One region of the Actinokineospora lacus genome, then DNA from elsewhere that is predicted to be linked to it. Evidence: predicted binding sites of a transcription regulator. Region 1 holds the regulator's gene; the other holds the start of a gene.
The links. Region 1 encodes HspR, which represses chaperone genes until heat shock. Its sites were predicted from a motif close to ANNTTGAGTNNNNNNNACTCAANNT; they were not measured.

Region 1 (11,161 bases):
GTCCAGCTCCTTCTCCAGCGCCGGGATGCGCCCGTAGCGCAGCTCGGCGGCCCGACCGAGGTCGCCGTCGCGCTCGGCGCGCTCGGACTCCCCGCGCAGCGACTCCAGCTGCTCCTTGAGCTCCCGGACCCGGTCGATCGAGCCCTTCTCGTTCTGCCATCGGGCGGTCAGCGCGGCCAGGCCCTCGCGCTTCTCGGCCAGCTCGGCGCGCAGCGCGGCCAGTCGCTCCTTCGAGGCCGGGTCGTCCTCTTTGGACAGCGCCATCTCCTCGATCTCCAGCCGCCGCACGGCGCGCTCGACCTCGTCGACCTCGACGGGCCGGGAGTCGATCTCCATGCGCAGCCGGGACGCGGCCTCGTCGACGAGGTCGATGGCCTTGTCCGGCAGGAAGCGCGCGGTGATGTAGCGGTCGGACAGCGCCGCGGCCGCGACCAGGGCGCTGTCGGTGATCCGCACGCCGTGGTGGACCTCGTAGCGCTCCTTGAGGCCGCGCAGGATGCCGATGGTGTCCTCCACCGACGGCTCGCCCACCAGCACCTGCTGGAAGCGCCGCTCCAGCGCCGCGTCCTTCTCGATGTGCTTGCGGTACTCGTCCAGCGTCGTCGCGCCGACCATGCGCAGCTCGCCGCGGGCCAGCATCGGCTTGATCATGTTGCCCGCGTCCATCGCGCCCTCGCCGGTGGCGCCCGCGCCGACGATCGTGTGCAGCTCGTCGATGAAGGTGATGACCTGGCCCGCGGACTCGGTGATCTCCTTGAGCACGGCCTTGAGCCGCTCCTCGAACTCGCCGCGGAACTTCGCCCCCGCGACCATCGCGCCGAGGTCGAGGCCGACGACGCGCTTGCCGCGCAGCGACTCGGGGACGTCGCCTGCGATGATCCGCTGGGCGAGGCCCTCCACGATCGCGGTCTTGCCGACGCCGGGCTCGCCGATGAGCACCGGGTTGTTCTTCGTCCGCCGGGACAGCACCTGCACCACCCTGCGGATCTCGGCGTCGCGGCCGATGACCGGGTCGAGCCTGCCCTCCCTGGCCTGCCTGGTCAGGTCGATGCCGTACTTCTCCAGCGCCTGGTAGGTGCCCTCGGGGTCGGGGCTGGTGACCCGCGCCGAGCCGCGCACCTTGGTGAACGCCTCGCGCAGCGCGTCGGGGGTGGCGCCGTGGCGGCGCAGCAGGTCGGCGACGTCGCCGCCCGCGGCGGCCAGGCCGACCAGCAGGTGCTCGGTGGAGACGTACTCATCGCCGAGTTCGGTGGCCAGCTTCTGGGCGTGGGTGATCGCGCGCAGCGCGGGCTGCGACAGCGCGGGGGACGACACGGTCGCGCCGGTCGCCGAGGGCAGGGCGCGCAGCACCGGGTCGAGTTCCTTGCGCACGACCTCCGGGTCGGCGCCCACCGCGGTCAGCATCGGGCCCGCCAGGCCGTCGGCCTGGGCGAGCAGGGCGCCGAGCAGGTGCGCGGCCGCGATGTCGGGGTTGCCCGCGCCCGCCGCGGCCTGCGCGGCGGCCGTGATGGCGGCCTGGGTCTTGGTCGTCGGGTTGAACGCGTCCATCTCCCACCTCATGTCCTGCGGTCTCGCCCATCTCAACGTCAGAAAAGTTGAGCCAGTTCCGCTCAACCCCGTCCGGTCGATGTGACCTGGGTCGCCCGACAGGTGATCACCCACATGTCGCAACCGGGTTGTCCCCAGCTTCAGGCGGGTTATCCACAATTCCCAGGAAGTTGTCCACACGCCTGGGGACAATCGCCGAATCACCCGTTCGCGTGGCTCGGCCGACCAGGGAACCACCCAGCCGAGCGGTCACAGGTCGCTGTTGAGCCTCGCCAGCAGCCGGGAGAACTCGCGGATGTCGTCGGTCGGCCACCGCGCGACCCGCTCGCGGAGCTGGCGCCTGCGGTCCTCGCGCACCCGCTCCAGCCGGGCCGCCCCGGACGCGGTGAGCTGCACCAGCCGGGCCCGGCCGTCGGAGGGGTCGGGCACGCGCTCGACCAGCGCCAGCTCGGCGAGCCGGGCGATCTGCCTGCTCACCGTCGACTTGTCCAGACCGGTGCGCTCGACGACGTCGGCCGCGCGCACCGGGCCGATGTCGCTGAGGTGCAGCAGCAGCGCGTAGGAGGCGCCGTCGAGGCCGGGGTGCACCCGCGCGGCCAGGGTGAGCGAGAGGCTGCGCGCGCGGCCGAACAGCTTCGAGAGCTCCCGCTCCAGGTCCTGCCCGGCCCGCTGCCGGTCGTCGGTCCCGTCCACCACCGTCCCACTACCCGTCTGCTGCGGCGCCGCGGTGTAGCCGGGCCTCGGCCACCTCGACCACGACCCAGCCCGCGGGCAGCGCGGCGTCCTCGCACGCGCGGCCGTTGACGTGCAGCCCGACCGGCTCGGCGGCGAAATCCACCAGCAGCACGCCCACGGCGGCGGGCGGCGGGCCGTCGTCGCCCGGGTAGGCGATGCGGTGGGGGTCGAGCACCCGGACCTCGCGGAAGGAGGACTCGCAGTGGCCCGCGGCGTCGGCGGTGGCGACGTGCCCCTGCCCGGCGCGGTCGATGAACTCGACCATGCGGGCGTCGAGGTGGTCGAGCACCGGGCTCGTCCGGGGCGCGCGCGGCGCTGGTCCGATCGGGTACGCGTGCTCCGGCGCCTCCCGGGGGCCCGTCGCCCCCGTCGCGGCGGGGGGCGGGTCGGCGAACTCCAGGGTCAGCAGGTCGGCGGTGGCGGTGCCGGTCGGGGGGAGAAGATCGGGGGACACGCGGGAGACGGTGTCATGCCGCTGCGGCATCCGCGAGTCCGCTCACCCGTACGTCCGCTAGGTTGTCACTGTCGGTAGCGAAGATCGGCTTCGCGTCGACGCGGAATCCGGCGTGTGGACCAGATTGGGTCTACTGTCCACACCGTCGGGGGATGGATGCGCAAGTAGCGTGGTGCCACGCTGGTAGGCGCCCGAGAGGTGGAGTCAGCACCCCGACCATGACAGCGAATCCCGTGGTGAGCCCCATACCGTCCATACAGCCACACCCGGAGTCCCCGACCGCGGTGGTGACAATGGTGCGCCTGGTCCGGGAGAGCTTCGCGGTGGTCGAGCCGCAGGCGGACAAGGTCGCGCAGTTCTTCTACGGGATGCTGTTCTCCATCGCGCCCGCCACGCGGGAGATGTTCCCGGCGAACATGCAGGTGCAGCGCTCCCGGCTGCTGCGCGCGCTGGTGCACGTGGTGCAGATGGTCGACCGGCCCGACGACCTGGTGCCGTTCCTGCGCCAGCTCGGCCGCGACCACCGCAAGTTCGGCGTCGTCACCGAGCACTACGAGGCCGTCGGCATGGCGTTGATCGCCTCGGTGAAGAAGTACTCCGGACGCGCCTGGACCGACGACGTCGAGCGGGCGTGGGCCGAGGCGTACACGATCATGGCCAGGGCCATGCTGGACGCCGCCGCCGCCGACGCCGGTCCCGCGTACTGGCACGCCGAGGTGATCGACCACCAGCGGCTGGGCTGGGACCTGGCCAGGGTGTGGCTGCGCCCGGACTACCCGGTGCCGTACCGCCCCGGGCAGTACCTGAGCGTCGAGGTCCCGCAGCGGCCCCGGCTGTGGCGCTACCTGACGCCCGCCAACGCCCCCCGCGAGGACGGCGTCATCGAGTTCCACGTGCGCGGGGTCGAGGGCGGCTGGGTCAGCCGCTCGGTGGTGGCCCACGCGGTCCGCGGCGACGTCTGGCGGATCGGGCCGCCGATGGGGCGCCTCGGCGTGGACCGGACCTCCGGGTCCGACGTGCTGATGGTGGCGGGCGGGACCGGGATCGCGCCCATGCGGGCGATCGTCGAGGACCTGGCCCGCTGGGGGGAGAACCCCGCCGTGCACCTGTTCGCGGGCGGCCGCGCGGCCGAGGACCTCTACGACTTGGGGCTGTTGCAGGACATCGCGGCGGCCAACCCCTGGCTCACCGTCGTCGGCGTGACCGAGGAGGCGACTCCCGGGCTGGAGACCGGCACGCTGGCGGAGGTCGTGACCAGCTACGGCGCCTGGGCCGACCGCGACGTGCTGGTCGCGGGCTCACCGCCGATGATCAGGGCCACGGTGTCGCGGATGCTGGTCGCGGGAACCCCGCTGGACCGCATCCTCTACGACCCCTTCACTCTGGACTGACCTGTTTGGACTGGCCCGCCCGGACTGGCCCGCTCGGACTTGGCCCGCTCGGAACGGTCCGCTCCTGGACCACTCTCGGGCTAGCGCTTGGGCTGGGGCCGCCAGACCACCAGCGCGGTCTGCCTGCGCACCGGGACCAGCTCGTGGCGGTAGCTGCGGTGGATGGCCGCGGCGGCCTGCTCGGCGGCGACGTGCGTGGCGGCCAGCTCCTCCGACAGCGCCGTGATCAGACCCTGGAGGCGGTCGACCTCGTTCTCCAGCTCGATGATGCGCTTGATGCCCGCCAGGTTGACGCCCTCCTCCTGCGAGAGGCGCTGGACCTCGCGCAGGAGGGCGATGTCGCGCAGGGAGTACCTGCGCCCGCCGCCCGGGGTGCGCCCCGGGCTCACCAGGCCCTGGCGGTCGTAGCTGCGCAGGGTCTGCGCGTGCAGGCCCGAGAGCTGGGCGGCCACCGAGATGACGAAGAACGGGGTGTCCTCGTCCGTGCCGGGCGGAAGCGGGTTCATCGCGGGCTACCTCGCCTTCTCCACGAGGGCGGTGAGTTCGGGCCGGGGGTCGTGGTCCTGTGTGGCCGCGGCGTAGGACTCCAGCGCGGCCTGGGCTTCCGGGCTCAGCGTGGGCGGTACGGCCACCTGCAGGGTGACCAGCAGGTCCCCGCCGCGGCCGTCGCGGCGGGTGACGCCCTTGCCCCGCACGCGCAGGACGCGGCCGGAGGCGGTGCCCGGGGCCACCCGCAGGCTGACGGTGGAGTCCAGCGTGGGCACCGTGAGCGTGGTGCCCAGGGCCAGTTCCGAGAAGGTGACCGGGACCTTGAGGGTCAGGTCGTCGCCGTTGCGGCCGAAGACCGGGTGCGGGGTGACGTGGACGCGGACGAACAGGTCGCCCGCCGCGGCGCCGTTGGAGCCGGGCTCGCCCTGGGCGGCGAGCCGGATGCGCTGGTCGCCCTCCACGCCCGCGGGGATGCGCACGGTGAGGGTGCGCGTCTTGGTGCTGACGCCCTCGCCACCGCAGTCGGGGCACGGGTCCGTCACGACGGTGCCCTTGCCCCGGCAGTCGCGGCAGGGCTCGCTGAAGGCGAAGGCGCCCTGGCTGCGGTTGACCAGCCCCGCGCCGCCGCAGTTGGCGCAGACCTCGGGGCTGCTGCCCGGCCGGGCGCCCGACCCGCGACAGCTGTCGCACGTGGACGGACTGGTGAGGCGCAGCGGCACCGTCGCGCCGCGGACCGCCTCGGTGAAGTCGATGCGGACCTCGGTCTCGACGTCCGCGCCGCGGCGCGGGCGGGGGCTGCCGCCGCGCCGGTTGAACAGGTTGCCGAACAGGTCGCCCAGACCGCCGCCGAAGCCCGCCCCCTGGCCCGCGGCGGCCTGCTGCTGGCTGAAGATGTCGGTGAAGTCGAAGTTGCCGCTGCCGCCGCCACCGAAGCCGCCGGGCCGGAAGCCGCTGCCGAACAGGCTGCGGGCCTCGTCGTACTGCTTGCGCTTCTCCGGGTCGCCGAGCACGCCGTAGGCCTCGGAGACCGACTTGAAGCGGGCCTCGGCGGTGGTGTTGCCCGGGTTGGCGTCCGGGTGCAGCTCGCGGGCGAGCTTGCGGTACGCCTTCTTGATCTCGGCGTCACCCGCGTCGGAGGAGACGCCCAGTTCGCGATAGAAGTCCTTGTCGATCCAGTCCCTGGCACTCACCGGACGTCCCCTCCTCCCGCTCAGTCTTCCTCGGTCGGCGCGCCGGGCGCCTCGGCGTCGGTCACCGCGACCATCGCCGCGCGGACCACGCGGTCGCCGAAGCGGTAGCCCCGGCGCAGAACGCCGGTCACCGTGGGCCCGTCGACCTCGGTGGACGTGCTGTGCTGCACGGCCTCGTGGACCGCGGGGTCGAACGGCTCGCCCTCGTGGCCGAAGGGCTCCAGGCCGCTGCGCTGCAAGGTCGCGGCCAGCTTGTCGGCCACCGCCTTGAACGCGCCGGTCAGGTCGCCGTGGGCGCCCGCCCGCTCGATGTCGTCGAGGACGCCGAGCAGGTCGCCGACCACCTGCGCCTTGGCCGCGTTGACCACGGCCTCGCGGTCGCGGTCGACGCGCTTGCGGTAGTTGGCGTACTCGGCCTGCAGGCGCTGCAGGTCCGCGGTGCGCTCTTCCAGCTGCGTCTTGAGCTCGGCGGCGGGGTCCACCTCGGTGGACTCCGGCGGGAACTCGATGGTGCCCTCGATCGGCGCGGCCGCGTCACCGGCGGGCGCCGCGGCCGGGGCGGGGTCCGCCTCGGCCGCGGGCTGGCGGACCTGCCCGGTCTCCGGGTCGATCCGGCGCCGGTCGCGCACCACGACCCGGGGCTCCTCGCCGCCGTGCTCGTCGTGCTTGTCGGTCACTTCTTGTCCTTGTCCTCGTCCACGATCTCGGCGTCGACCACGTCATCGGCGTCCGACGTGCCCGCCTGGGCGCCACCGTCAGCGCCCTCGGCGCCCGCCTGCGCGCCGGTGTTGGCGTAGAGCGCCGCGCCCATCGTCTGGGACTCGGTGGCCAGCTTCTCGATCGCCGCCTTGATGGCCGCGATGTCGGTGCCCGCGAGGGCGTCGTTGGCCTCCTTGACCGCGGCCGAGACCTTGTCCTTGGCCTCGCCCGGGATCTTGTCCTCGTTGTCCTTGACGAACTTCTCGGTCTGGTAGACCAGCGTCTCGGCCTGGTTGCGGACCTCGGCCTCCTCGCGGCGCTTCTTGTCCTCCTCGGCGTGGGACTCCGCGTCGCGGACCATGCGGTCGATGTCGTCCTTGGGCAGGGCCGATCCGCCGGTGATGGTCATGGACTGCACCTTGCCCGTGCCCATGTCCTTCGCGCTGACGTGCACGATGCCGTTGGCGTCGATGTCGAAGGTGACCTCGATCTGCGGCACGCCGCGGGGGGCGGGCGGCAGGCCGGTCAGGTCGAAGGTGCCGAGCTTCTTGTTGTCCTGGGCGAACTCGCGCTCGCCCTGGTAGACCTGGATGCCGACCGTGGTCTGGTTGTCGTCGGCGGTGGAGAAGATCTCCGAGCGCTTGGTCGGGATCGTGGTGTTGCGCTCGATGAGCTTGGTGAACACCCCGCCCTTGGTCTCGATGCCCAGCGACAGCGGGGTCACGTCGAGCAGCAGGACGTCCTTGACCTCGCCCTTGAGCACCCCGGCCTGCAGCGCGGCGCCGACGGCGACGACCTCGTCGGGGTTGACGCCCTTGTTCGGCTCGCGCCCGCCGGTCAGCTCCTTGACCAGCTCGGCGACGGCGGGCATCCGGGTGGAGCCGCCGACCAGCACGACGTGGTCGATGTTGCCGACGGCGATGCCCGCGTCCTTGATGACGTTGTTGAACGGGCTGCGGGTGCGGTCCAGCAGGTCGGAGGTGATCCGCTGGAACTCCGCGCGGGAGAGGTTCTCGTCGAGGAACAGCGGGTTCTTGTCCGAGTCGACGGTGATGTAGGGCAGGTTGATGTTGGCGCTGTTCGAGCTGGACAGCTCGATCTTGGCCTTCTCCGCGGCCTCGCGGATGCGCTGCAGCGCCATCTTGTCCTTGGTCAGGTCGATGCCGCTGGACTGGCGGAACTTCTCGACCAGCCAGTCGACGACGCGCTGGTCCCAGTCGTCGCCCCCGAGGTGGTTGTCGCCGGAGGTGGCGCGGACCTCGACGACGCCGTCGCCGATCTCCAGCAGCGAGACGTCGAAGGTGCCGCCGCCGAGGTCGAAGACCAGGATGGTCTGCTCCTTGGCGCCCTTGTCCAGGCCGTAGGCCAGCGCCGCCGCGGTCGGCTCGTTGACGATCCGCAGGACGTTGAGGCCCGCGATCTGCCCGGCCTCCTTGGTGGCCTGCCGCTGGGCGTCCTCGAAGTACGCCGGGACGGTGATCACCGCGTCGGTGATGGTCTCCCCGAGGTAGGACTCGGCGTCGCGCTTGAGCTTCATCAGCACGCGCGCGCTGATCTCCTGCGCGGTGTAGGGCTTGTCGTCGATCTCCTGCTTCCAGTCGGTGCCGATGTGCCGCTTGACCGACCGGACCGTGCGGTCCACGTTCGTGACCGCCTGGTTCTTGGCGGGCTGACCGACGAGCACTTCGCCGTTCCTGGCGAACGCCACGATGGACGGGGTGGTCCGGGAGCCCTCCGAGTTGGCGATAACCGTCGGTTCACCGCCCTCGAGGACGGCGACGACGGAATTGGTCGTCCCCAGGTCGATGCCGACCGCTCGCGCCATTTGGTTCCTCCATGGATCAGTAGTCTTGCCTGAGCGAAGTTGAGTCTACTCGCATCAGCTTTTGTAGTTGAGCCGAGGTCGCTCAATCTTCCTGCTGACTCAACGCGCCGGCCCGCCGAACAGTTCCCGGGGTGACCGGCGTCACCGGTGCTACCGTCGCGGCGTGACCGACGCCGACCCCGAGCGCCTGCTGGCCGAGGCGCTGCGGGCCCAGGCCGCCCAGGCGCCGCGCGCGGAGGCGCCCGCGTTCGGGCTGCTGTCGGGCAGTGAGTTCCACAACGGCCACGACCTCGCTCCTCGGCCGGTCGAGGTGACCGAGCGCCTTGAGGAGCGGTCGGCGCCGTCGTGGTGGGTGCTCGCGGTGGCACTGCTGCTGGGGCTGGCCGCGGGCGCCGTGGTCGGGCTGCTCACGCTCGTCTGAGGTGGGCGGGCGGAAACTGTCCGCCCCGGGTGCCACGATCACGTCCATGATCGGACGCTGGCACGGCCTGGTCGTCGACTGCCCTGACCCGCGGGCGCTCGCGGACTTCTACGAGGAGCTGCTGGGCATGATCCGGGTGCAGGACGGCCCGGACTTCGTCGTCATCGGCGACGCCCCCGACCGGCCCGGGGTCGCTTTCCAGCGGGTCGCGGACTGGGTCGCGCCCAGCTGGCCCGCCGAGTCGGCGCAGATGCACTTCGACGTGCGCGTGGAGGACCTGGCGCGGGCGGGCGAGCTGGTGCTGGCCCTCGGCGCGCGCAGGCTCGACGGCGGCGGCGACCGGTACCGCGTGTACGCCGATCCCGCGGGTCACCCGTTCTGCCTGGTGCACTGGTGACACCGGGCCGACCTGTACCTTGACCGGGTGAACGCCGTGAACCTCGCCCTGCTGCCCGAGTGGCTGGACCCGGTCAACATCCTGCAGGGACTGGGGCCGTTCCTGCTGCCCGGCCTGTGCCTGATCATCTTCGCCGAGTGCGGACTGCTGATCGGGTTCTTCCTGCCCGGGGACTCGCTGCTGTTCACCGCCGGGCTGTTCGCGGTGACCGGGGTGATCCCGGCGCCGCTCTGGGCGATCTGCGTGCTGCTGACGGTGTGCGCGTTCGCGGGCAACGTCACCGGCTACTGGATCGGACAGAAGGCCGGGGACGCGCTGTTCGACAAGCCGAACTCCAAGCTGTTCAAGCGCGAGCACGTCGAGAAGACGCACGCGTTCTTCGAGAAGTACGGCGCCCGCGCGATCGTGCTGGCCCGGTTCGTGCCGATCGTGCGCACGTTCATCACCGCGATCGCCGGGGTGGGCCGCATGGACAAGCGGACCTTCTTCGTCTACTCCGCCGTCGGCGCCGTCCTGTGGGCCACCGGCGTGACGCTGCTGGGCGCGGCGCTCGGCCAGATCGTGTTCGTGCGCGAGAACCTGGACCTCATGATCATCGGCATCGTCTTCCTGTCGATCCTGCCGATCATCTTCGAGGTGATCAAGGCGCGCCGCGAGAAGCGGCAGGCCGCCCAGAACTGACCCGGCCTACCCGGGGCTGAACATCGAGCCCGGGTTGAACAGGTTCCCCGGGTCGAGCGCGGCTTTGATGGCCCGGTGGGCGCGCAGCCCCACCGGGCCGATCTCCTTGGCCAGCCACTCCCGCTTGACCTTGCCGATGCCGTGCTCGCCGGTCACCGTGCCGCCCAGGCCCAGCCCGAGCGCGAGGATGTCGTCGAAGGCGCGGTGGGCGCGGGCGAACTCGTCGGCGGAGGCGGGGTCGTAGACGATCGTCGGGTGCATGTTGCCGTCCCCGGCGTGCCCGACCACGGCGATGCGCAGCCCCACCTCCGCGCTGATGCGCTCGCAGCCCGCGATGAGGTCGCCGATGCGGGTGCGCGGCACGCACACGTCGTCGGTCATCCAGGCGCCGTAGACCTCCAGCGCCATGAGGACCGCCCGCCTGGCGGCGAGCAGCATCCGGCCCTCGGCGAGGTCGAAGGTGGTGTGCACGAGGTCGGCGCCCGCGTCCGCGCAGACCAGCTCGATGGCCGCCAGCTCCCGCCTGGCCGCCTCGCCGCCCGCGTCGGACTGGCAGATCAGCAGCGCCGCGCTGCCCCTGCCCGCGCCGACCTCGGTCTTCAGGTGCGCCTCGACGGCCTCGATGGACACCGCGTCCATGATCTCCATGAGCGAGGGCACGATCCCCTCGCGCACGATCCGCGACACCGCGGCGCCCGCGGCGACGATCGAGGGGAACGACGCCACCGTCGTGCCGGGGGCGTGGGGCAGCGGGCGCAGGGCGAGCGTGGCCTGGGTGACGACGCCGAGGGTGCCCTCGCTGCCGACGAACAGGCGCGTCAGGTCGTAGCCCGCGACGCCCTTGACGGTGCGGCGGCCGGTCCTGAGCAGCTCGCCGTCGGCCAGCACGACCTCAAGGCCCAGCACGGAGTCGGTGGTCACGCCGTACTTCACGCAGCACAGCCCGCCAGCGTTGGTGGAGACGTTGCCGCCGATGGTGCACCAGTCGTAGGAGGACGGGTCGGGCGGGTAGAACAGCCCGTGCTTCTCCACCGCGCCGCGCAGGTCGAGGTTGACCACGCCCGGCTCGACGACGGCGAGGCGGTTGTCCGGATCGATCTCGATGATCCGGTTCATCTTCGTCAGCACGAGCACGACGCAGCCGTCGATGGCGTTGGCCGCGCCGGTCAGCCCGCTGCCCGCGCCGCGCGGCACGATCGGCACGCCGTGCTCGGCGCACGCCCTGACCACCTCGCGCACCTGCTCGGTGTCGCCGGGCAGCACGGCGGCGAGCGGCTGGCCGTGCGGGGCCAGCGGCATCATGTCCCGCCGGTACGCCGCGGTGACGTCCG
Region 2 (11,161 bases), on a different contig from region 1:
GGGGACCGATACCTCCCGCTTCCCCGAAGGCAGGTGGTCGCCGTCCATGCCGCGGTAGAACCGCTGCTCGGACATGGTCACGGGGCCCGCTGGGTCGTCCGGCGTGCCGTTGCGCACGCGGACCCGACCGAAGCCGCGGAACTCGTTCCACGTCCGCTTGTCGTTCTTGGTGAACTCCGAGGTGTCCCAGTGCCAGGCCGCGCCGTCGAGGTACTCGTACCGGGTGACCTCCTCGGGGAAGGTCGACCTCGGCTGCCCGTCCACGGTCAACCGGTCGGACCGCGTCACCGCTGTGACCACGTACTTGTGGAAGTAGTCGGTCCGCTCGGCGAAGTTCTTCTTCGCCCACCGCACCGGGAAGCACCGCTTGGTGTTGGTCTCCGGGTTGGCGGGCATGTTCCCCGGCTTGCACTCGGACTCGTAGGTGACCGACGTGATCCCACCGGTCTCGGACACGATCCCGGTGACGCGATAGCGCATCAACGGCGAGGCGCCATCCTGCGGCAGTTCGACGCGGTTGTACATCGGCGTGCCGTGGAACGTCACCGACGGCATCTCCACCGCTGTCGCGCCTGCCAGGCCGGTGTGCTTGATCCCCCTGAGCCACAACGCGGCCTTCTCGCCGTCACCGGGATCGGGGTACTGCTGGTCCAGCTCCCACCGGTCGACATCGCCGAACGCCGTGCCGCGCCACACCTTCGTGGTCACCGAGGCGAGCCGCTTGGTGGTCCAGAACGTCGGCGAGTGGTTGTTCGCGCAGGTGGCCGTGTCGCACTTGGCCTCCCACGGCACATCCGGCCAGTTGTCCCGCTTCTCCGGCGCGCACTCACTGCCCGGCACGCACCGGTCGGCCGTCGTGAACACGACCCGCCCCGACGGCTGCGTGACGCCGTCGCGCAGGCCGTAGTCGATGCGGTCCAGCTGCCCGCCACGGACGTAGGAGACCGCGTTGTCCTTGCCGTTGAAGCCGTAGGAGTTCGTTTCGGTCGTGTAGTAGAACCGCATCTCGTTGCCGTTGCGGTCCACCACGCGGCTCAGGTTCCACCGGTACGCCTGCGTGCACGACGACGCATCGAACGAAGCGCCGTGACACGGTTCGCCGGAGTCGTCGCCGAACACCGGCACGGTCCACGTCGACCCCGACTCCGACCCGAAGAAGTACTGCGTCCCGTCGACGGTCGTGATCTTCCAGGACTCACCGTCGTTGTCGCCGTTGCCCGCGCCGGTGAGCCGCTCGATCCGCGATCCGTCATCGGCGCGCGACCGCCACTTCCCCGTTGCGTCATCCCGGATCAGCATCCCGCCCGCGCCACCGTAGGACGCCGTGGCGTTGTCGCTGCGCCAGCACAGGTCCCCCACCTGTGGCGGCTTCACGTCGCCCTCGGTGTCCGTCGAACACCCCCCGTAAGCGCGCTCGACGAACCCCGAGGACAACGCCCAGCCGTCACCGACCCACGACGGCTGGTTGTTGGTCACCGTCGTCCGGCCGTCCACCGCGGACGACCGGTACGACAGCGCGAGGTTCGGCGCCAGCACGCCCGCCGCCGGTGGCACCCGCAACGGGTACGACCAGGTGAAGTCACCGGTGTGCGGCGACACCGCCCAGCTCGCCGACGGCGAGAGCGACGTCGCCGTCGCCGTGCCCGCGCCCTCCTGCGCAGGCTTGGCGGGCTGGTTGCCGGACAGCGCGCGCGCCGATGCCTGGTCGGACTCGATGGTCCGCCAGGACGGGCTGGACACCGGCACGGACGCGACGCTGTCGAGCGGCGTCGACGGGCTCCCTGCCCACGCCGCAGGTGCGGCGAGGGCCAGCAGCGAGGACGCCGCGAGTTGCGTGGCCACCGCGAAGGTCAAGCCACGTCTGGTTCTCCTGCGCACAACTCTCCCCATGGTTGTCAGCTGGTGAGCACGTAGCCCAGCGAGCCGCGGACGGTCTGGCCCTCGCAGGCGGAATCCCTCGACACGAACAGTTCAGCGCGGGTGTTCGTCGCACACTGGAACAGCGGGACGTTCGGCCGTCCGGCGGGCGGCTCGGTCCAGATGTAGCCGACCGTGGTCTCGACGGTCTTGCCCGCACACGCCGCGTCGGTCGACACGAACCGTTCGAATCCATCCACACAGGACTGAAGCGCCTGTGTCCCGGCCTCGTTCGTACGCGCCACCAGGCCGAGCGTGGCATCGAACCGGTAGCCCTGAGGAGGCGCTGCCGCGTCCGCCGAGTGCTCGCCCGTCCGCGGCAGCAGGTACCGGACCAGCGGCGCGTACGCCGGGAGGTACCCGAGCAGGCCGTCCACCGTCTGGCCCTCGCACGTCGCGGAGTTCGAATCGAACAGCTGGCCGTTGATCGCGCACCGGTACACCGGCCTCGTCGTCACCCCGGCGGGCTGGTCAATGTAGCTCGCGCCCAGCTCGCCCAGCTTCGTCGCACCCTCGCAACCCGGGTCGATCGAGGTGAACGCGTCGACGTCGTTGCGCAGGCAGCTGAACATCGGGTGCGTCCCGGCCGTCCCCGCGGGCAGGAGCATGCCCAGCGGGGTCTCGAACCGGTACCCGGCCGGAATCGGGGTGAACCGGTCGCCGATCCCGGTGGTGGCCGCGACGGTCCGATGGTCGCCGGGGGCGACGAACCGGCCGAACTGCCCCCCAGCGGGCGTCGCCCACCCGGCGCGGGCGCGGATTTCCTCGTCGGGCACGACACCCTCGTCGGTCATCACCTCGTCGATCGCGCCGGTGAAGAACCCGGCGGGCACGCCCTTCTCCTTGGCCCGGCCGATCGTGAAACCGCCCCACGCCGTCCACAGCAGCACGTTGTCCTTCGTGCCGACGAGCTCCCCGTTGACGTACAGCCGGAGCTGCCGCGCCGGGTAGTCGTAGACGCCGGTCAGGTGCGTCCAGGTGTTGAGCGTCGGCGCCGTCAGGGAGTTCGCGTACACCAGCGGGCGGTTGTCGGCGTCGGCGTCGTCCGAGGTCGCCGCGCCGAAGATCCACCGGCCGACCTCCGGGCGGTACTGCAGCACCAGCCCGCTGTGCCGCACGCCGTCCTGGCCGAGCACCGTCGCCACCTTGTCGCCGCGGTGCGGCTTCGCCCACGCGGCAACGGTGAAGCTGTCACGCATGAGCACTCCGACGTTCCCGGTGGTGGCCGCGGACACGCCGTCGAGCTGCAGCGACTTGCCGGACCGCCCGGCCGGGTAGGTCGCGGTGCCGGTCAGCGTGGTCGGGTTGGCGACCCACGAGGTGTCCTTCAGCGTGCCGTCGTCGAAGCGCCAGGTTCCGCGAGCCGCGGGCCGGACGTCGTCGTGCACCTTGCGGACCTCGGCGTCGGACAGCGCCTTGCCGTACGCGCGGACCTCGTCGACGCCGCCCTTGAAGAAGCACGCGCTGCCGCCGTTCCAGCGGCACCGGCCGATGGCGAACTTCCCGTTCGCGGCGGGCACGGTGATTCCGGACATCGCCCCGGAGAGCCCGCCGTTGACGTACAGCTTCAGCTGGCCCAGCGGCTTGTCGTAGACGAGCGCCAGGTGCACCCAGCCGTCGACGTACCCGGCTTCGGTGGACAGCACGTACTTCAGCTCGCCGCCCATCGGGACCACGGCCGCCCACTTCTTCGCGGTCGGGTCGTACTGGACGTAGAACGCGCTCTGCTGGTCCCCGTCCTGGCCGAACACCGTGGTGTAGCGGGTGTTGTCGCGGTTGTAGACCCACGCCGAGACCGAGAAGCCCATCGAGGTGTCGACGACCGGGCCGGACGTCTCCGCGGCGCCGCTCGTGCCGTCGAACCAGCCGGTGGTGGCGTCGCGGCCCGCGTGCCAGGTCGCGCCCGCGCTCAGCGTCGCGGTGTGGCCGCGCCCGCTGCTGTCGGCCGCCGCGGTGCCGGTGTTCTCGTCGAACTTCCAGCGCCCGGCATCGGCCACGGGGAGCTGCGCGGGCTTCGCCGCCGGGTAGGACCGGTGCAGCGCGGACACCCGGTCGGCGGTCAGCGCGCCGCTGTGGAGCCGGACGTCGTCGATCCCGCCGTGCCAGTGGCCGCCCCACTCACCCGCCGTCTTCGCCCGGCCGAACTGCAGCCCGCCGGTGCCGTGCCACGGCCGCAGCAGCGTGCCGAACTCCTTGCGGACGCCGTCGACGTACAGCCAGATCGTCTTGGTCGGCGCGTCGTACACGCCCACCAGGTGCACCCAGCGGTTCAGCTCGCCCAGCCTGACCTCCAGCGACGCCTTGGTCACCGAGCCGTCCTGCTCCGGCGCCTCGAAGGTCCAGTTGCCGTCGTGGCCGCTGTCGTCGACGACGTGCCCGAGCCGGAACTTGCTGTTGTCGTTGCCGCCGTCGAGCGACACCGCGCTCATGAAGCACCTCGGCGTCGTCTCGATGTCGCAGGGGTTGTCCTTGAGGTTCACCCACGCGGACACCGTGAAGCTGGTGTCGGTGCGCACGTCCACCCCGGACGTCGCGGCGTGGGCGCCGCCGCCGGGCAGGTCGAGCGCGTTGCCGACGCGCCCGGGAGCGAACGTCGCGCCCGCGCTGAGCGTCGCGGGCTTCGCCCCGACGGCGTCGCCACCGCGCGTGCCCTGGCCCTCGTCGAACGTCCAGTCGTGGGCGAGGCTGACGTCGCGCCCGGCCATCGTCCGGATCTCGCCCGCGAGCAGCGCGCGGCTGTAGAGCGAGACGTCGTCGATGGCGCCGGTGAACCGCTCGGCATCCGGGTTGTCCGCCCACAACGACCGTCCGAACTGGACACCGCCGGTGGCGTTGAAGCCGCCGGTGTGCGCGGCCGAGGCGGCGAGCACGCCGTTGACGTACAACTCGATCCGCTGGCGGTCCTTGCTGTACACCCCGGCCAGGTGCGTCCACACGCCCGGCTGCGCGACCGGCCCGGCCGCCTCGTCACCGATGCCCGGCTGGTCGCTGTTCATCGCCAGGAACGCCCACCGTCCGTCGGCGCGCTCGCGCAGGACGAACCCGGCCACGTGCTGCCCACTCTGCGACACCACCGCCGCCGGGCCGCCTGCCTTGTCCAGCCGCGCCCACGCTGTCACCGAGAAGCTGCGGTCGGTGCGCACCACAGGTGCGGCCGTCGAGACGTGGCTGGAACCGTTGAGCCGCAAGGCGAGGTCGTTCGGATCGGGCTGGCGCGTCTGCCCAGCCGCCCAGTCGGCACCTGCCGCGACCGTGCCGGGGAACCTGCCGTGCACCTCGGCGGCGTCGCCGTCGAACTTCCAGGTCGCCGCGGTGACGCCTGCGCCGGTGACCAGCACGCGGACCTCGTCCGGCGAGATCGCCCTGCTGTACACGCGGACGTCGTCGACCGTGCCGGGCAGCCGCTGGCGCGTCCCGCCGGGAACCAGCGACTGGCCGATCCGGAAGGCGTTCGCCGCCTGCCACGGCGTGACCCGGGTGGTCTCGCCGATCGGCTCACCGTCGACGTAGAGCCGGATCTTGCCGTCGGCCGCGTCGTAGGTCCCGGCCAGGTGGTACCACTGGCCGCGCACCGGCTGGAAACTCGTGCTGACCCCGTCGTAGCCCCCCGCGTCGCCGTCGACACGCGGCAGCACGAAGACCCAGCGCTTGTTCTGGTACTGCAGGCAGAACGCGCAGATCTTCTCGCCATCCTGGCTGAGCACCGTGAAGGTACCGTTCTCGTCGACGTTCGCGTCGAGGCGGACCTGCGCGGCGACCGAGAAGCTCCGGTCGCTGCGGACCATCGGGCCGGGCGTCGACGCGGCGCCGGTGGCGCCGTCGAGACGCAGCCCGCGGCCGACCGCGCCGTCGGAGACGAACGTCGCACCACCCTCCAGCACCGCGTCCGTGCCGCCTTCGACGGCGTTGCGGGCCGTCATGCCCTTGTCGTCATCGAACTTCCAGTGCGCGACCTGGACGTTGCCCGCGCTGACCAGGCCCATGATCTCGGAGGCCGACAACGGGCGGTCGAAGATCTGCACCTCGTCGATCGCACCCGGCCACTGGTCGACGCTCGCGCCGTTCCAGATGGTCCGTCCGATCCGGACCGGACCGCCCGCGTTGTCCTTGGCAGGCGGGGCCGTCGTGGTCGCGGCGAGCTTGCCGTCCACGAAGAGCCGGATCTCGTTGGCGTCCGGGTCGTACACGCCCGTCAGGTGCGTCCACGTGTTGAGCTGTGGCAGGCCGACCGCCGAGGTCGCGTACCGCGCGCCCTGGTCGTTCTCCGTGGAGGTCGGCTTCCCGAACACCCATCGGGCGTTGCTGCCGTCGTCCTCGGCCCGGTACCACAGCGCGAAACCGGGGAACTTCAGGCCATCCTGGCTCACGACCGCGCGGGCGCCGTTCTCGCGCTGGAGGTTCACCCACGCGGACGCGGTGAACCCGGCCGTGGTCCGGATCGCGTTCGGCGCGGTGACGTCGTCGTCGACACCGTCGAGCTTGACCGTCGAGCCGACCGTGCCCGCGGCCTGGATGGTCGCGCCGTTGTTCAGCGTGCCGTGCCGGTCGCCGAGGAACGCGGTGTCCTGGGCGTTGCCGTCGAACGACCACTGCGCCAAGGGGCCGTTGCCCGCGCGGACGTAGAACCGGTACACGCGCTGCGGGCTCGCGTTGCCCGCTCGGTCGTAGCTGTGCACGTAGAGCGTCTGCGGGCCGTCACCCGGCGGGGTCAGCTTCACGCTCGTGCCGCTGCCGAGGGCGTCGGCGTCGACCTTGGTGATCGGCCCGCCATGCCAGTTGTACGTGTAGTGGTTGATGTCGCCGACGCCGTTGCTGCCGAAGGCGAACGTGCCAGGCACGTCGGTGCCGCCGTGCCAGCGATTGTCCTCTGTGTACAGATCGGACCCGACGGTCGGCGGTTTGTCCACGGCGACGCGGTCGACGACGAACTGGGCGCCGTTGGCCTGAGGGCCTGAGGTCACACCGTCCGAGGCATGGACCCACCAGCCGATCCGCTGGTTGTGCTTGTCGCCCAGGTAGATCTGGGCGGTGTGCGCCGCGCCGGAGGTCTGCGCGGAACCGTCCCACGACGCGATCTCGGTGCCGTTGGCCGATACCCGCCACTGCGGGTACAGCATGTCACCGTCCGGGTCGGACAGCTGCGCGCCGAGCGTCATGGTGTCCTGGCTGACGTAGGGCAGGCCACCGCAGAACTTGCACGGCGGGGGCAGCGTCGGGTCGGTGACGATTCCGCCCGGCACGTACGGCGTGCGGTTCCACTTGACCTTCAGGACCGTCTGCGCCGGGTCGTACTTGCGCCACGCGTACTGGTCGGTCGAGTTCTTGGCCGCGAGGAACAGCGGGGTGTGCGACCGGGTGTCGATCAGGTCGAGCGGGATGCCGAACCCCACCTCCTTCCAGCCCGTCCCGCAGGGTCCGCCGTACACACCGGGCACCCACCTCGTGAGGTTCCAGCCGCCGCCCGGCTGGTTGTTCCAGGTCGTCCCGCTCGAGATTCCGCTGTTGGCGCGGTAGACGACCTGCTCCTTGTCGGAACAGTCCGGGCTGGAGATGGCGACCGTGGTGAACGTCGCCTCGATCATCGTCTTGCCTGTCAGGAAAGCGGTGTCGTACTGAAAGTAGGCCCGCCCCTCGCCGATCCCCTGGCACCAACCGCCGCCCGGCAGGTCCCTCGGGCACTGCCCGACCTGTGCGTTGCCGTCGCCGCTGGTCCACCAGTACGGCGAGTTCGGGTGGCCGGACAGGACGTTGGCCCAGCCCCACTTCTGGAACGTGGTCAGCGTCGGGTCGATGGTCACCGGGTACGTCACCGACGGGTCGGCGAGGAACTTCGCATCCGGTGTCAGCACCAGCGCGCCGTCGACCACGGACACCCCGATCGGCGCGGTGCGCCCGGCGGCGTCCCACATGGTCGACGGCGGCGCGCTGAACACGTCGGTCCCGGCGCTGTCCACGGCGCGCAGCGCGCCGTCCTTGCCTGCGGTCAGGGTGAGGCCGTCAGCGTCCACCGGCAGCCGGATCGCCTTGAGCGCGCGATTGCGCGCGGCCTCGGCGTCGCGCACCACGAGGTGCTGGCGGAAGCCGTCCCGTTCGGCGATCATCACCAGGTCCACGCCCGGGAACACACCCGGGTAGGTCGCTCGCGAGCCGGACAGCTCGGGCACGGGCAGCGTGGCGGGCCAGGACAGCGCGAGCGCCTTGCCGTCGCGGCGCATCGTCGCGAGAGCGGTGTCGCCGCCCGGGGACAGCGTCAGGTCGCCAACGGCGGCCTCCGGCGCGACCACGCCGTCGGCCCGACGGCTGAGGCTGGTGTCGACGCCGACCCATTTGCCGTTCTTGTGGACCCGCACCGGCACCGGGGTCAGCTCGGCGGTGAGCGTGCCGCCGGGGTTGGCGTACACCGCCCGGGTCGGGGTCCGCTCGTCGACGACCTCCACCCGCGTCCCCTGCAGCCGGGCGGCCAGCATCGCCGCGGGCGCGTCCGCCGCCTCGGCGACCGGCGCGGGCTTCGGCCCCGCCAGCTGACCGCTGCCCGCGAGCAGCGTCAGCATCGAACCCAGTAGGGCGGTGACCGTACCGGCCACCACCACACGCCGCAGACGCACTGTGATTCCTCCCCGCGGTCCCCCATGGACATACAGGCGGAATCATGCGGAACGGCGGCATCAGCCAGGCATCAACCCGACATCACGTCGGCCTCATGCCCTACCGGGACGAATATGACGAACCGACGGTGAGCGATTCCCCGGATCGCGGGACACCTGGGTGGACAGTATCCGTGAACGCGGGACTCAGTCCAGGTGTGCGCCATCGTGCACGAAGGGGCCCTTGCGGCTTGGGACAGCTTTAAGCGTTCCGGGTCAGGACGAGGCGGTCGTAATGGGCGCACAGCAGCCGGGTCTTGCCGCGGCGACCGGGCAGCTTCTCCCCGGCGACGGCGGTGAGCCCGCAGATCCAGCAGCGCCCGCCGCAGCCTGCGGCGACCCGGGTCGCCGCAGTAACCAGCCAGCGAACAGTCTTCTTCACCGACATCCCCGGTCCGTTGACGGGTTGGTGGGCGACGATCCGCCCGCGGGCCTGCGTCCTTGACCGAAGGCCTCGAAATGTGGCGCAGGCCACGCGGGCTTCTCCCCATCCGGAGTTTGAGTCGTCTAGACTCAAACTATGTTCACCAGGGAGGAAGCGCTCGAACGGGTCGAGGGGGCCCGTTCGCCCGCGGACTTGTTCGGACCGTTCGGCGCGGCTGGAAAGAAGGAGGCGCAGCGGCTGATCCGGGCCTTGGCGCTGGTGTTGCACCCGGACCGGGTGGGTGCGGACGACACGAGGGCGCACGCGGCGTCGGCGAAGGTGACCCAGTTCCATCGCATGTGGCTGCACTCGGACCAGGTCGTCATGCGTACCGCGCGCTCCGCCTATCCGATCACCGGTAGGCACGCGGTGGGCAGTGTCGCCAACGTGTATCGGACCGACGGGCCGCACGTGGTCAAGGTCGTCCGCGTCCCGGTGCTCAACCCGCTGCTGCACGCCGAGTGGGACGCGTTACGCCGACTCGGCAGGCTCACCGACGAGCACCCGTGGCTGCGGCCCTACTACCCGCGACTGGTCGACGAGTCCGGCGACGTCGGTCGTGGCGAGCGCGCCTTCACCGTGCTGGAAGCGTTGCTGGACGGGTTCGTGACGTTGGCGGACGTGCGCCGCGCGTTCCCCGGCGGGCTGGACGGACGCGATTACGCGTGGATGCACCGCAGGCTGCTGCGGGCGGTCGCGGGCGCGCACCGGATCGGCCTGGTGCACGGCGCGATCGTCGCGGAGAACGTGCTGGTGCACCCCGAGCGGCACGGGATCGTGCTCGCGGGCTGGACGTTCGGCGTCACGGCGGGCGAGCGGCTGCTGGCGACAGACAAGACCATCCCCTACCCGCCGGAGGTTCGCGACGGGCGCCCGGTCACCGCCGCCACGGACGTCCACATGGCACACACGATGATGCTGGACCTGTTGGCGGACAGCGAACACCGGCAGCGGACATTCGCGCGGTGGTGCACGCAGGACGACCCCGGTCGACGGCCCGACTCCGTCGACCTGCTCACCGAGTACGACGAAATGCTCGAAGAACTCTATGGCGAACGGACCTTCCGTCCGTTCGCGCTACCCAGGACAGGAGCCTGACGTGGGACACGGCAAATGGGACGACAACGCCTATGCGGCGGCCCGGACCTTCCGCGCCGCCAAGGGAGTCGATGACTTCGGCTACACCTCCACGCTGCGTTCGCGGCACAGGAGCGAGTGGAAGGCCGACCCCGCGCTCGACCCGAAAAGCGTGGTGGCGCGCGAGTGCCGCGACTCGGCCGACCACGCCGACTCCACGCCGATCGCGGTGCTGTTCGATGTCACCGGCTCGATGGGCACGGTGCCGAAGATCATGCAAGGCAAGCTGGGCAGGCTGCACGGCCTGCTGCAGCGCAAGGGCTACCTGGCCGATCCGCAGCTGATGTTCGGTGGCATCGGCGACGCCGACAGTGACCGGGTGCCGCTGCAGGTCGGGCAGTTCGAGTCGGACAACCGGATGGACGAGCAGCTGCGCACCATTTTTCTAGAGGGCAACGGCGGCGGGCAGAAGAGCGAGTCGTACGAGCTCGCAGCCTACTTCGTGGCCAGGCACGTGGTGACCGACGCGTGGCAGAAGCGTGGGCGCAAGGGCTACCTGTTCCTGATCGGCGACGAGCTGAACAAGCCGCGGTTGGAGGCGAAGCACATCCGCCGGATCATCGGGGACGACGTGCGGCAAGACATCGACCCGGCATCGGTGTACCGGGAACTCGAACGCAAGTGGCACGTGTACTTCGTGCTGCCCAAGCAGTCTTCGTACTACAACGACCCGGAGATCGCCGACCACTGGCGCGGCCTGCTCGGCCAGAACTTCCTCAAGCTGGACGATCCGGGCGCGGTGTGCGAGCTGATCGCCGCGACCATCGGCATGGAGGAGCGGGTGGTCGACCTGGATCAGGCGATGGTGGACTTGACCGAGATCGGGTCCGCGGCGGAGAGCGTGTCGGTCGGCAAGGCACTCGTCCACACGGGCGGCAGGGCGGTGGCCGCATCGCCCACTCCCCCGCTGCTCGACGGCCCCGACGACGTGACGTTGAGCTGATGGCCGGGCACATCATCGTCGTCGGGCTCGGGTTCGGCGACGAGGGCAAGGGGGCGGTGGTCGACGCGCTGTGCCACGAAAGCCCGGTGGTGTCGG

Region 2: ACTG9Q_RS13400 (adenylate cyclase) is a predicted target of HspR. The motif match lies at 9,057-9,081, and genes of this name have one in related genera.

What each region holds. Positions count from the first base shown of each region.
Region 1 covers NZ_JBQERA010000001.1:489,668-500,828, reverse strand. Annotated here, with positions in the region: gene clpB (ATP-dependent chaperone ClpB) at 1-1,548, opposite strand, end outside; gene ACTG9Q_RS02490 (MarR family winged helix-turn-helix transcriptional regulator) at 1,798-2,241, opposite strand; gene ACTG9Q_RS02485 (hypothetical protein) at 2,252-2,737, opposite strand; gene ACTG9Q_RS02480 (globin domain-containing protein) at 3,031-4,128, shown strand; gene ACTG9Q_RS02475 (heat shock protein transcriptional repressor HspR) at 4,209-4,634, opposite strand; gene dnaJ (molecular chaperone DnaJ) at 4,641-5,807, opposite strand; gene grpE (nucleotide exchange factor GrpE) at 5,828-6,484, opposite strand; gene dnaK (molecular chaperone DnaK) at 6,481-8,331, opposite strand; gene ACTG9Q_RS02455 (hypothetical protein) at 8,495-8,752, shown strand; gene ACTG9Q_RS02450 (VOC family protein) at 8,799-9,149, shown strand; gene ACTG9Q_RS02445 (VTT domain-containing protein) at 9,177-9,830, shown strand; gene ACTG9Q_RS02440 (FAD-binding oxidoreductase) at 9,837-11,161, opposite strand, start outside.
Region 2 covers NZ_JBQERA010000004.1:567,747-578,907, forward strand. Annotated here, with positions in the region: gene ACTG9Q_RS13385 (RHS repeat-associated core domain-containing protein) at 1-1,854, opposite strand, end outside; gene ACTG9Q_RS13390 (LamG domain-containing protein) at 1,896-8,468, opposite strand; gene ACTG9Q_RS13395 (hypothetical protein) at 8,764-8,943, opposite strand; gene ACTG9Q_RS13400 (adenylate cyclase) at 9,082-10,083, shown strand; gene ACTG9Q_RS13405 (hypothetical protein) at 10,085-11,065, shown strand; gene ACTG9Q_RS13410 (adenylosuccinate synthetase) at 11,065-11,161, shown strand, end outside.